3 regions of the Saccharopolyspora hattusasensis genome follow, and region 3 is predicted to be linked to each of the others. Evidence: riboswitches for the same ligand, from Rfam matches in the RefSeq annotation. Region 3 holds a riboswitch; each other region holds the start of a gene.
What was found. A riboswitch is a leader RNA that binds a small molecule or an ion and turns the genes downstream of it on or off. The one in region 3 is predicted to bind glycine.
Positions count from the first base shown of each region.

Region 1: another riboswitch for glycine. It lies ahead of gcvT (glycine cleavage system aminomethyltransferase GcvT); the one in region 3 lies ahead of gcvP (aminomethyl-transferring glycine dehydrogenase).
Region 2: another riboswitch for glycine. It lies ahead of gcvH (glycine cleavage system protein GcvH); the one in region 3 lies ahead of gcvP (aminomethyl-transferring glycine dehydrogenase).

Region 1 is NZ_JBPCDC010000001.1:2,400,114-2,404,385, reverse strand. It holds gene glyA (serine hydroxymethyltransferase) at 1-1,232, opposite strand, end outside; gene gcvT (glycine cleavage system aminomethyltransferase GcvT) at 1,258-2,361, opposite strand; glycine riboswitch at 2,477-2,578, opposite strand; glycine riboswitch at 2,579-2,687, opposite strand; gene ACRXBZ_RS10550 (hypothetical protein) at 3,103-3,258, shown strand; gene ACRXBZ_RS10545 (ribbon-helix-helix domain-containing protein) at 3,379-3,576, shown strand; gene ACRXBZ_RS10540 (Tm-1-like ATP-binding domain-containing protein) at 3,587-4,272, shown strand, end outside.
Region 2 is NZ_JBPCDC010000001.1:3,101,839-3,106,110, forward strand. It holds gene ACRXBZ_RS14055 (hypothetical protein) at 265-462, shown strand; gene ACRXBZ_RS14060 (L-serine ammonia-lyase) at 815-2,170, opposite strand; gene gcvH (glycine cleavage system protein GcvH) at 2,198-2,569, opposite strand; glycine riboswitch at 2,620-2,717, opposite strand; glycine riboswitch at 2,718-2,822, opposite strand; gene ACRXBZ_RS14070 (PucR family transcriptional regulator) at 2,936-4,272, shown strand, end outside.
Region 3 is NZ_JBPCDC010000001.1:781,761-786,032, reverse strand. It holds gene ACRXBZ_RS03710 (bifunctional nuclease family protein) at 248-724, shown strand; gene ACRXBZ_RS03705 (MerR family transcriptional regulator) at 964-1,536, shown strand; glycine riboswitch at 1,623-1,724, shown strand; gene gcvP (aminomethyl-transferring glycine dehydrogenase) at 1,899-4,272, shown strand, end outside.

The DNA.
Region 1 (4,272 bases), 1.6 Mb from region 3:
GCCCGGAGCTTGCCGCTGGCGGCTTCGTCGAAGCCGGGCTTGAGTGCCTCGGCGATGATGTCGGCGACCTCGGTGAAGTCGTCCTTGCCGAAGCCGCGGGTGGCCAGGGCCGGGGTGCCGATGCGCAGGCCGGAGGTCACCATCGGCGGCCGCGGGTCGTTGGGCACCGCGTTGCGGTTGACCGTGATGCCGATCTCGTGCAGCCGGTCCTCGGCCTGCTTGCCGTCCAGCTCGGAGTCGCGCAGGTCCACCAGCACCAGGTGCACGTCGGTGCCGCCGGAGACCAGCTGCACACCGGCCTTGGCGGCGTCGTCGGCCAGCAGCCGCTCGGCCAGGATCTGCGCGCCCTCCACGGTGCGGCGCTGCCGGTCGGCGAACTCCTCATCGGCGGCGATCTTGAACGCCACCGCCTTGCCGGCGATCACGTGCTCCAGCGGCCCGCCCTGCTGGCCGGGGAACACCGCCGAGTTGAACTTCTTGGTGAACTCCGAGTCCGAGGACAGGATCACGCCACCGCGCGGGCCGCCCAGGGTCTTGTGCGTGGTGGTGGTGACGACGTGCGCGTGCGGCACCGGGTTCGGGTGCAGCCCGGCGGCAACCAGACCGGCGAAGTGCGCCATGTCGACCATCAGGTACGCGCCGACCTCGTCGGCGATCTCGCGGAACCGCTTGAAGTCCAGCTGCCGCGGGTACGCCGACCAGCCGGCGATGATCAGCTGCGGCTTGTTCTCCCGCGCCAGCCGGGCGACCTCGTCCATGTCCACGCGGTGGTCGTCGGCGCGCACGTGGTAGGGCACCACGTTGTAGAGCTTGCCGGAGAAGTTGATCCGCATGCCGTGCGTGAGGTGACCGCCGTGGGCCAGGTCCAGGCCCATGATCGTGTCGCCGGGCTTGAGCAGCGCAAACATCGCCGCCGCGTTGGCCTGCGCCCCGGAGTGCGGCTGCACGTTGGCGTAGGAGGCCCCGAAGAGCTCCTTGACGCGGTCGATGGCCAACTGCTCGACGACGTCGACGTGCTCGCAGCCACCGTAGTAGCGGCGCCCCGGGTAGCCCTCGGCGTACTTGTTGGTCAGCACCGAGCCCTGCGCCTCCAGGACCGCCTGCGGTGCGAAGTTCTCCGAAGCGATCATCTCCAGCGTGGTCTGCTGGCGGTTGAGCTCGGCGCCGACCGCCGCCGCCACCTCGGGATCCACCGCGGCCAGCTGGTCATTGAACAGGTCCGGTGTCGACATGGTGTTGCCTCCTGGTTCGATCTCGTCAGGCATTGCGGCGGTAGAACGGCAGCTCGACGACCTGCACCGCGACGTTGTTGCCGCGGATGTCGACCTGCAGTTGGGTGCCGGGTTCGCTGTGGTCGCGGTCGACGTAGGCCATGCCGATCGGGTGGCCGAGGGTCGGCGACGGGGCACCGCTGGTCACGACGCCGATCTCGGCGCCGTCGGCGTCCAGCACGCGGTAGCCGTGCCGGGGCGCCCGGCGCTGGTCGGTGCTCAGCCCGACCAGTGTGCGCTCGGTGGGCTTCTCCGCGGCGGCGGCCAGCGCGTCCTTGCCGACGAAGTCGCCGGGCTTGTCCAGCTTGACCACCCGGCCGAGGCTGGCTTGGAAGGGCGTGAGGTCGGCGGACAGCTCGTTGCCGTACAGCGGCATGCCCGCCTCCAGCCGCAGCGTGTCGCGGCAGGACAACCCGGCGGGCTGCAGGCCGTGCTGCGCGCCGGACTCGGTCAGCGCCTGCCAGACGGCCTCCGCGTCGCCGGGCGCGGTGAACAGCTCGAAGCCGTCCTCGCCGGTGTAGCCGGTACGCGCCAGCAGCACGTCCTTGCCTGCGACCTGGCTGCGGTAGCCCGCGTAGTACTTGACCTCGGCGAGGTCGGTGTCGGTCAGCGGGGCGAGGATGGCGACCGCGTTCGGGCCCTGCACGGCGATCAGCGCGTAGTCGTCGGAGACGTCCTGGTGCTCGGCGTCGAAGCCGCCGAGCCGCTCGGCCAGTTCGGCGGAGACCACGGCGGCGTTCGCCGCGTTGGCCACGACCAGGAACTCCTGCTCGCCGAGCCGGTAGACGATCAGGTCGTCCAGCACGCCGCCGGTGGCGTTGCAGATCATCGTGTAGCGGGCGCGGCCGGGCTTGATCGCGGAGGCGTTCGCGACCAACGCGTAGTCCAGCGCCTCGGCGGCCTGCGGGCCGCTGATCCGGATCTCACCCATGTGGGTTAGGTCGAACAGGCCGGCGCTGTTGCGCACCGCGTTGTGCTCGGCGGTGTCGCCGGAGTAGCGCAGCGGCATCCGCCAACCGGCGAACTCGGTGAATGTCGCCCCGAGGGCTTCGTGTACTCGGTGCAAGGGCGTCTGTCGTGGCGACGACATGGTGCGACTCCTCCTGGTGGGCGCCGGTCGGCAGTCGAGGGCCGGTCAGCTCACTGCGCCCAACCTTATCGGGGACACCTCGACCCCGACCTGCGCGGGCTTGCGCTGGTCGGGCGGTCTCCCCGGAGTCATTGGCCTGAGAGTTTCGCCACCCCGCGAGGGGCGGCTTGCACCGTGGGCGAGAAGCGCGTTGCTCCTGCTTTTCTCCGTGTTCGCCTGGTGCCGTGCGGTGCCGGTGCCTGAGAGTTTGCTGGGGAGTATTGCTCCTTCGGCGCTCCGGTCTCCCGAGGTTGCTCGGGGGCCGGAGTCTCTCCCGCACGACGTCATCGGCGCGGTATTCGGTTGTGCGAACGCCGACGCTACGAACTGAACGTGACCCAGTCAACCGGGCGGGTAGGACCGGGCCGTCGGGGCGTCGGAAGGCGCCGTGACGGCGGCGCGCGCGGTGCGTGCCGCGTTTGCGCGGTTGTCGCCGGACGAACTGATCGACATGCTCTCCGAGGAGTTCCCCTGGGTGGCCCTGCTGCCGTCCGGTGAACGCTCCGAGTTCTCCCTGGACTTCGCTCAAACCTTCCGTGCTTCCGCGGAACTCGGCTCTTGGGCTCCACTCACTCTGTTTCCGGGCTCGTTTTGCGCAGCGGTGCGGGATACGCCACGTCGGGGCTGTCCTCGCGAGAAGACCTCTGCCCGTTTTGTCGGTAGCCTGGTGACAGCCGTGACTCCGAACCGCCGGGAGCGACGATGTCTCTGTTCAAGAAGGTCGCCGACTTCGCCAGCAGCCCGCAGGGCCGCAAGGTGATCGACCAGGCCAAGAAGTACGCCACCGACCCGAAGAACAAGGAGAAGATCGACCAGGTCAAGAACAAGTTCTTCGGCAAGGGCGGCAAGGGCCACTGACCGAAAACCCCGACGAAGGCCCCCGGTGCCCGCTAGAACCCAAGAACCCCAGGCGCCGGGGGTCTTCTCGTGCCCCAAGGGCATGTGGTATCAGCGGATACCACGCGATACCATGCCGGAATGGCCACGACTCTGCGGCTTAACGACGACGACAACGCGAAGCTCCGCGATGTAGCCGAGCGAGAGGGCCGGTCGATGCACGAGATCGCGGTGGCAGCGCTGCGCGAGTACTTTGCCCGCCACGAGGAGTTCCGGGCGAACCAGGTGCGCCGATTCCTCGCGGAAGATGCTGAGCTGCTGGAGTTGCTGTCCCGGTGACGCACTAGTGGTGGGCAGCGCGTACGTCGCCGGGACGTTCGACACTAAGGCCGCTGAGCTGCTCTACGTCGCCGGGCTGATCGCCCGCGGGCACCCCGTGATCACCGTGGACCTGTCCACCGCGGGTGGGAGTTCCGACGCCGACGTGTCGGCCGCCGAGGTCGCCGCGCACCACCCGGACGGGGCCGACGCGGTGTTCACCGGCGAGCGGGGATCGGCCGTCACCGCGATGGCCGCGGCGTTCGAGCGGTTCCTGGTCGCGCAGGACGTCGACGGGGTCATCGGGCTCGGCGGCTCGGGCGGCACCGCGCTGATCACGCCCGCGATGCGCGCGCTGCCGGTCGGCGTGCCCAAGGTCATGGTGTCCACAGTGGCCTCCGGCGACGTTTCGCCCTACGTGGACGCCACCGACATCGCGATGTTCCCGTCGGTCACCGATGTCGCCGGGCTGAACCGGATTTCCCGCCAGGTATTGGGAAACGCCGCGCACGCGCTGCTGGGCGCGGTGACCCACCCGTTGCCAGCGGCCGAGGACAAGCCCGCCGTCGCGCTGTCCATGTTCGGCGTCACCACGCCGTGCGTGACCGCGGTAGCCGAGCAGTTGGCCGCCGACCACGACCCGCTGGTGTTCCACGCGACCGGAACCGGCGGTCGGGCCATGGAGAAGCTCGTCGACGACGGCCTGGTGCGCGCCGT
Region 2 (4,272 bases), 2.3 Mb from region 3:
CGTCGCTTCGCTGCTCCCGAGAACACGTGATGTCGCGGCGGGGGTGGCCAAGCATCCTGGGATCCGGCTGCCGCCAGGAGAGCCAGACGACGGCATCGGCTGGAGGAGCGGGAAATGGCTGAGCACAAGAGGTAACTGGACACATCGCGGTGATCGGCGCCGGGGTACTCGGGCTGTCCACCACGGACGGCCTGCTGCGGCGCGGCGCCGACGTGCAGTGCTTCGACGGCAGGCGCGCCCCGGGTCGGGGCAATCCGGCGGGCGATGATCGAGACGCTGGCCGGCTCGGTCGGCGACCACATCGTCGCCAACGACATCCACAGCCTGCTGGTGCTGGACAACGGCACGGTCGAGTTCCAGAAGGCCGATGCGATCTACCACGCGCGGCACGTCGTGCTCTGCGCCGGCGTCGACACGCCGCGCCTGGTCGCCCGCCTCGGCTGGGACGACGAAGGCCGGTGACAGGAAGGTTCCCATCCTCACGAACCCGGGCCGGCCTGGTCGCCCGCCTCGGCTGGGACGACGAAGGCCGGTGACAGGAAGGTTCCCATCCTCACGAACCCGGGCCGAGTCGTGACAGGAAAGTTCCCATGCTCCCGCGGCAGAGCTCTCCGGCGGCCCGGCGGTGACAGGAAGGTTCCCATCCTCGCACCAACGGGCACGCCGATGCCGACGGCAGAAGGACTCCACCGCTGGCATCTGGACACGTTCACCGCACACCAGGTGACAGGAAAGTTCCCATGCTCACGTGGCAGAGCTCTCCGGCGGATGGTGGCAGGAAGGTTCCCGTGCTCGCGCTGGTCGCGCGGCAGGGTCAGCATTCGATGACGTTGACGGCGAGGCCGCCGCGGGCCGTCTCCTTGTACTTGACCTTCATGTCCCGGCCGGTCTCCCGCATCGTCTTGATCACCTTGTCCAGCGAAACGAAATGGCTGCCGTCGCCGCGCAACGCCATCCGCGCAGCCGTGATCGCCTTCACCGACGCGACCGCGTTGCGCTCGATGCACGGAATCTGCACCAACCCACCGATCGGGTCGCAGGTCAACCCGAGGTTGTGCTCCATCGCGATCTCCGCGGCGTTCTCCACCTGTCTCGGCGTTCCACCCAGCACCTCAGCGAGACCGGCAGCAGCCATCGAACACGCGGAACCCACCTCGCCCTGACAACCGACCTCCGCACCCGAAATCGACGCGTTCTCCTTGAACAACACGCCGACCGCACCCGCCGCCAGCAGGAACCGCACGACACCAGCATCATCCACGCCGGGCGCGAACCGCGTGTAGTAATGCAGGACCGCAGGAACGATCCCGGCCGCACCGTTGGTCGGCGCGGTCACCACCCGCCCACCAGCCGCGTTCTCCTCGTTGACCGCGAGCGCGAACAGCGTGACCCACTCCAGCGGATCGTCGCGCTCGGTCAACGAAGCCGCCAGCTCCGCCGCCCGACGACGGACCTTCAGCCCACCGGGCAGCTCACCGGAGTTGCGGCAGCCGTTGTCAACGCATTCACGCATGACCTGCCAGATACCGAGCAACTCCTTGTGCACGGCATCCTCACCACGCCAGGACAACTCGTTCGCCAGCATCACACCGCTGATCGGCAGCCCTGACTCCTCGGTCCGCGCGAGCAGTTCCACACCCGTGCGGAACGGGTACCGCACCGCGGTCTCGTCCGGTTTGATCCGATCAGTGCCGGTAGCGTCCTCGTCGACGACGAAGCCACCGCCCACCGAGTAGAACACCGCGCTGTCCAGCTCGGCATCATCGGCACCGAACGCGGCGAAGCGCATCCCGTTGGGATGCAACGGCAACGACTTGCGCCGGTGCATGACCAAGTCACGGTCCACGATGAACCGGATCTCCTGCACCCCATCCAAACGCAACCGGCCGGACTCACGGATCTCGGTGACCCGGCCCTCCACCGCCGCCGGATCAACAGTCTCCGGACTGTGCCCCTCCAAACCCAGCAGCACAGCTTTCGGACTACCGTGCCCATGCCCGGTCGCACCCAACGACCCGAACAACTCCGCCTTGATCCGCTCGACCTGCGGCAACCGGCCCGCGCTGTGCAACCGCTGCACGAACAACCGCGCCGCGCGCATCGGACCAACCGTGTGCGAACTGGACGGCCCAATACCCACCGAAAACAGGTCGAAGACGCTGATCGCCATTGACCGCCTCCTACCTCGCTTGGCCCGTTACTCCGCGATCAGCTCGGCGTACTGCTCAGCGGTGAGCAGCGAACCGGTGCTGGTCGGGCGCACTTCGAGCAGCCATCCGTCGCCGAACGGCTCCGCGTTGAGCAGCGCCGGGTCGTCCACGACGGACTCGTTGAGCGCCACGACTTCGCCGGTCACCGGGGCGAACAGGTCACTGACGGACTTTGTGGACTCCAGTTCCCCGCAGGCCTGGCCCGCTTCGATCTTGTCGCCCACCTCGGGAAGCTGCACGTAGACGATGTCGCCGAGCGCGTCCGCGGCGTGCTGGGTGATGCCGATGCGGACCAGCTCGTCGCGGTCCTCGATCCACTCGTGCTCTTCGGAATAACGCAGGTGCGCAGGCAGGGACATGTCGGGAGGCTCCAAGGCAGTCGGGGGGCACTCGTGCCCGTGGTGGCTGGGCCTCCCCCTCTGTTGCGGAACCTGAGAGCTTCGCCGCGGGCCTCGCGGCTTGCACCGTGGGTGGAGCGTCGATGAGACGCACGCTTTCCAGAGTTGCCTCGCCCGAACGGTCATGGGTGCCTGAGAGTTTGTGGGGAGTCTTGCTCCTTCGGCGCCCTGGGGGCTCGGCGTGAGCTCGCAGGGTCTCTCCCGCACGGGGTCGAGGGCCGGTATGCGATTGTCGGTGTGCTCAGCAACGATAAACGGGCCAGTCCTGGTGTCAATGCCCTCCCCCACAACGCACGGAGGCGGCCCGAGGTATTCAGGAGGCCGGTGATGCTGGACATCCGGGCACTGGTCGAGCGGGTCGGCCCCACACTGCTGCGGACCGTGGTCGCCCCGGAACCGATCGTGTGCGTCGGGGACGTCGTCATCGCCGAACCCGATCAGCCGCCGACGGCGGCGGGCGGCGACCTCGTGTTGGGCGTGGCCATCCCGGACCGCGAGCACGCGGTGGCGTTGACGAGGGATTGCGGCGCGAAGGGTGCCGCGGCGGTGCTTCTCAAACCGCCGATTTCGGCGGACGACGCGGTGGCCGCGGCAGCCCGGGACGCCGGGGTGGCGCTGGTCGAGGTCCGCCCTGGCACGGCGTGGGCGCAGTTGGTGTGGCTGATCCGTGCCGCGCTGGCCGGGACCGAGATCGAGGAGGCCGACGCGTCCAGCACCGGGGTCGGGGACCTGTTCCGGCTCGCCGACGCGGTGGCGGACGTGGTGGACGCGCCGGTCACCATCGAGGACGCGCGCTCCCAGGTCCTGGCCTACTCCGCCCGGCAGGACCTCACCGACCCGGCGCGGATCTCGACGATCATGGGCCGGCGGCAGCCCGACGACGTGCTCGCCAAGTTCCGCGCCCGCGGCACGTTCCGCCAGCTCAGCAAGGGCAGTTCGGCGATCTTCGTGCCCGCCCAGCAGGACGGCACCCTGCCCCGGCTGGTGGTGCCGATCCGGATGGGCGGTGAACTGCTCGGCTCGATGTGGGCTGTGGTCCCCGGCGAGGTTTCCGAAGAACGCTCCACCGCGTTCGCCGACACCGCACCGCTGGTCGCGCTGCAACTGCTGCGGTGGCGTGCGGTGGCGGACGCGGAGCGCCGCCGATCCGCCGAGCAGGTGCGGCTGCTGCTGGAGGGCGGCGAAGGCTGGCGGGCGGCAGCGAACGAGCTAGCGGTGCCCGCCGAAGCGCACCGGGTCGTCGCCATCGAAATGCCCCCGTCCGCCAGCCCCGCGGAAGGGCACCGGTTGGCGATGTGGGAATGGATCACGCGCGGAATCGGGCGGCGCCCGCTGGTCACCGAGATCGGCACCATGCTCTACGCGCTGGTGCCAGACCGGGGGCGCGCGGGCGGCTGGCCGGATCTGCGGGCAGCGCTCACGTCCCACGACGTTTCGCCGCGCCCGCTGATCGCGGTGGGCACCGCGGTGGCGGTCGCCGAGCTGCCCCAGTCGCGGTCGCAAGCCGAGGAGCTGATCAGCTTGCTGCGCACCGGCCAACTGCAGCAACGGGTGGCGGTGTACGAGGAGAACTGGCATCTGCTGGTGCTCAGCCGGATGGCCGGTGCGGCGACCGACGCCGGTATCGGTGCCCTCGGCCCGCTACCGGTGCTGCGCGAGCACGA
Region 3 (4,272 bases):
TTGCAGCGGTCCTCTTTCCACCGGCCCAACGGGGCGGTGGGCGGTGTATCGTGCTGGTAATGCTCGATAAGGAGCTCAGCCTGTGGTTCGGGCCAGATGCACCGGCAGGAAGGCCGCGAATTCGGTGGTCGACCAGACCGCTAAGGGATGGGCGTGTCCGCCGCAACGCGGGTAGCGTCGGAGGCGTCGGTGCGCGATCCTCGACGGGGATGTCACGCTTCGGCGCGCTGGAGGAGGCGATGTGACGATGAGCAGCGAGATGCGCGTCGTCGGCGTGCGAGTTGAACTACCAGCAAACCAGCCGATTCTGCTGTTGCGCGAGGCGCACGGCGAGCGTTACCTGCCGATCTGGATCGGCTCGGTCGAGGCGACCGCCATCGCACTCGAGCAGCAGGGTGTGCGGCCGCAGAGACCCCTGACTCACGACCTGCTGAAGGACGTCATTGGGGCCCTGGGACGCGACCTTGAACAGGTGCGGATCACCGATCTCCAGGACGGCACCTTCTTCGCCGAGCTGGTGTTCGACGGGGATGTGCGGGTCTCGGCGCGGCCGAGCGACTCGGTGGCGCTGGCACTGCGCATCGGGGTGCCGATCCACGCCGACGAATCGGTGCTGGACGAGGCCGGGCTGATCATCCCGGACGAGCAGGAGGACGAGGTCGAGAAGTTCCGCGAGTTCCTCGACTCCGTGTCGCCGGAGGACTTCCGCGGCGCGGACACCTGAGCCTGCCGATCGACCCGACGAGACCTCCCGGCCCCTGTCCGCGCGCTGCGGGCGGGGGCCGGGTCGTCCGGGGCCCGCGCGTCGCGTTGACCTCCCCGCGGGGCAGGCATACCGTCGAACTTACGCGAATTGCCCCGGTGTGATTCGGTCGCTGGGCGGTGTTCGCGGCCCCGGATCGCGACGGTCCGGGCGCTGGTGATCGTCGTCGTCGGCTTCGTGCCGGACGAGGGGAGGCAGGCGTGGTCGAGGAAGCGCCCAACCGGGATGCTGCCGCGGAGCAGGGCGAGCTGTTCCCCGACGCCGCAATGCCGGACGAGCTGGTCGGCTACCGGGGTCCGGCCGCCTGCCAGATCGCCGGCATCACCTACCGCCAGTTGGACTACTGGGCGCGCACCAAGCTGGTCGGCCCGTCCATCCGCAGCGCCGCCGGCTCGGGCTCGCAGCGCCTCTACTCGTTCAAGGACATCCTGGTGCTCAAGGTGGTCAAGCGACTGCTGGACACCGGGGTTTCGCTGCACAACATCCGGGTCGCGGTGGACCACCTGCGCAACCGAGGCGTGCAGGACCTGGCCCGGCTCACGCTGTTCAGCGACGGGACGACGGTCTACGAGTGCACCTCTGCCGAGGAGGTGGTCGACCTGCTGCAAGGTGGCCAAGGGGTGTTCGGCATCGCCGTCAGCGGCGCGATGCGCGAGATCAGCGGCACCATCCACGACTTCCCGGCCGAGCGGGCCGACGGCGGCGAGCTGGTGCCGCTGGTCGACGACGAATTGTCCCGCCGCCGGCGCGACCGGCAGGCTGAAACGGGCTGATCGCGGCCGGCCCCGGCCGGTGGTGTGCGGCCGGTGACATCACGGGTCCGCTCGACCCCCTGGTCGGGTAAGCTGCGGCACATCGCCGACCCCGTGCGGGAGAGTCCGGCCCGGCTTCGGCCGTGGTCGGCGCCGAAGGAGCAAACCTCCCCGCCAACCTCTCAGGCCACCTGGACCGCACGGGCGAGATGCCTCTGGAAAGAGGATGCACCACGGCTGTGGCGCATCCCGCCGACGGTGCAAGCCCGGTTCCCGGGTGAAGCTCTCAGGCGTTCGCTTCGCGGACAGTGACAGAGGGGGAGAGCAGAGCAGTTCCGGCTGTTCTGCCGCCCTTTGCCCGCCGCGACAATTGAGGTTTGGCGATGACCGACGTGACCCACGATCGCATTCCACTGGCCGCCCTGGAGCACGGAACGCCGTTCGCCGACCGGCACGTCGGGCCGATGCCGGCCGAGCTTGCCCGCATGCTCGACGTGATCGGCGTCGGCTCGTTGGAGGAGCTGGGTCAGAACGCCGTGCCGGACACCATCCGGGAAGGCGACCTGCAGCTGGCGCTGCCCGAGCCGGCCACCGAGTCCGAGGCGCTGGCCGAGCTGCGCGAGCTCGCGCGCCGCTGTCGCCCGCACGCCGAGATGATCGGGCTGGGCTACTACGGCACGGTCACGCCGCCGGTGATCCTGCGCAACGTGCTGGAGAGCCCGGCCTGGTACACCGCCTACACCCCGTACCAGCCGGAGATCTCGCAGGGTCGGCTCGAAGCGCTGCTGAACTTCCAGACGATGGTGGCCGACCTGGCCGGGGTGCCGGTGGCCAACGCGTCGATGCTCGACGAGTCCACCGCGGCGGCCGAGGGCATGACGCTGGTGCGCCGCGCGGGCCGGTCGAAGTCGCCGCGGTTCGTGGTGGACGCCGACACGCTGCCGCAGACCATCGCGGTGATCGAGACCCGCGCGGAGCCGCTGGGCATCGAGATCGTCGTCGCCGACCTGTCCGCTGGCGCGCAGGCGCTGCCGGAGGACGAGTTCTTCGGCGCGCTGCTGTCCTACCCGGGTGCCTCCGGTGCGGTGCGCGACCAGGAGCAGATCATCGCCGAGGTGCACCGGCGCGGCGCCAAGGTCGTCGTCGCGGCCGACCTGCTGGCGCTGACGCTGCTGCGCTCGCCCGGCGAGATCGGCGCGGACGTGGTGGTCGGCAGCACCCAGCGATTCGGGGTGCCGATGGGCTTCGGCGGCCCGCACGCCGGATTCATGGCCGTGGCCAAGGGACTCGAACGGCAGCTGCCGGGCCGGTTGGTCGGCGTGAGCGTCGACGCCGACGGCAACCAGGCCTACCGGCTGGCGCTGCAGACCCGCGAACAGCACATCCGCCGCGAGAAGGCCACCAGCAACATCTGCACCGCGCAGGTCCTGCTGGCCGTCGTGGCGTCGATGTATGCCGTGTACCACGGCCCCGCCGGGCTGCGGTCGATCGCGACCCGCGCGCACCGGATGGCCGCCGTGCTCGCCGAGCAGCTGCGCCGCGGCGGGGTCGAGGTGCTGCACCGGGAGTTCTTCGACACCGTCGTCGCGAGGGTGCCGGGCAAGGCCGACGACGTTGTCGCCACGGCCCGCCGGGTCGGCATCAACCTGCGCCGGGTGGACGCCGACCACGTCGGCATCAGCTGCGACGAGACCACCACGCGGGCGCACCTGGCGGCGGTGTGGCAGGCCTTCGGCGTCACCGTCGGCGACGCCGACGAACTCGACATCGAGACGCCGGACGCGCTGCCCGCGGCGCTGGAGCGCACCTCGGAGTACCTGACGCACCCGGTGTTCCACACCCACCGCTCCGAGACCTCGCTGCTGCGCTACCTGCGGCAGCTGTCGGACAAGGACATCGCGCTGGACCGCAGCATGATCCCGCTGGGCTCGTGCACCATGAAGCTCAACGCGACGGCCGAGATGGAGCCGATCACCTGGCCGGAGTTCGGTTCGCTGCACCCGTTCGCGCCCGCGCAGGACGCCGAGGGTCTGCTGTCGATCGTCAAGGACCTGGAGACCTGGTTGGCGGAGGTCACCGGCTACGACGCGGTGAGCCTGCAGCCGAACGCCGGTAGTCAGGGCGAGTTCGCCGGGCTGCTGGCGATTCGGGCCTACCACCGCAGCCGTGGTGCCGCCGACCGGGACCTGTGCCTGATCCCGGCGAGCGCGCACGGCACCAACGCCGCCAGCGCCGTGATGGCCGGGATGCGGGTGATCGTGGTCCGCTGCGACGACACCGGAAACATCGAGCTGGAGCACCTGCGCGAGCTGGTCACCGAGCACGCCGACGACCTCGCCGCGATCATGATCACCTACCCGTCCACGCACGGCGTGTACGAGGACACCGTGCGCGAGGTGTGCGGCCTGGTGCACGACGCGGGCGGCCAGGTGTACGTCGACGGGGCGAACCTCAACGCCCTGATCGGCCTGGCGCGGATGGGCAAGTTCGGTTCCGACGTCTCGCACCTGAACCTGCACAAGACGTTCTGCATCCCGCACGGCGGTGGCGGGCCGGGCGTCGGCCCGATCGGCGTGCGCGAGCACCTGGCGCCGTTCCTGCCGAACCACCCGATGCAGCCCGCAGCCGGACCGGTCTCCGGCGTCGGCCCGATCAGCGCCGCGCCGTGGGGCAGCGCCTCGATCCTGCCGATCTCCTGGGCGTACGTGCGGATGATGGGTGCCGACGGCCTGCGCCGCGCGACGCTGACCGCGGTGG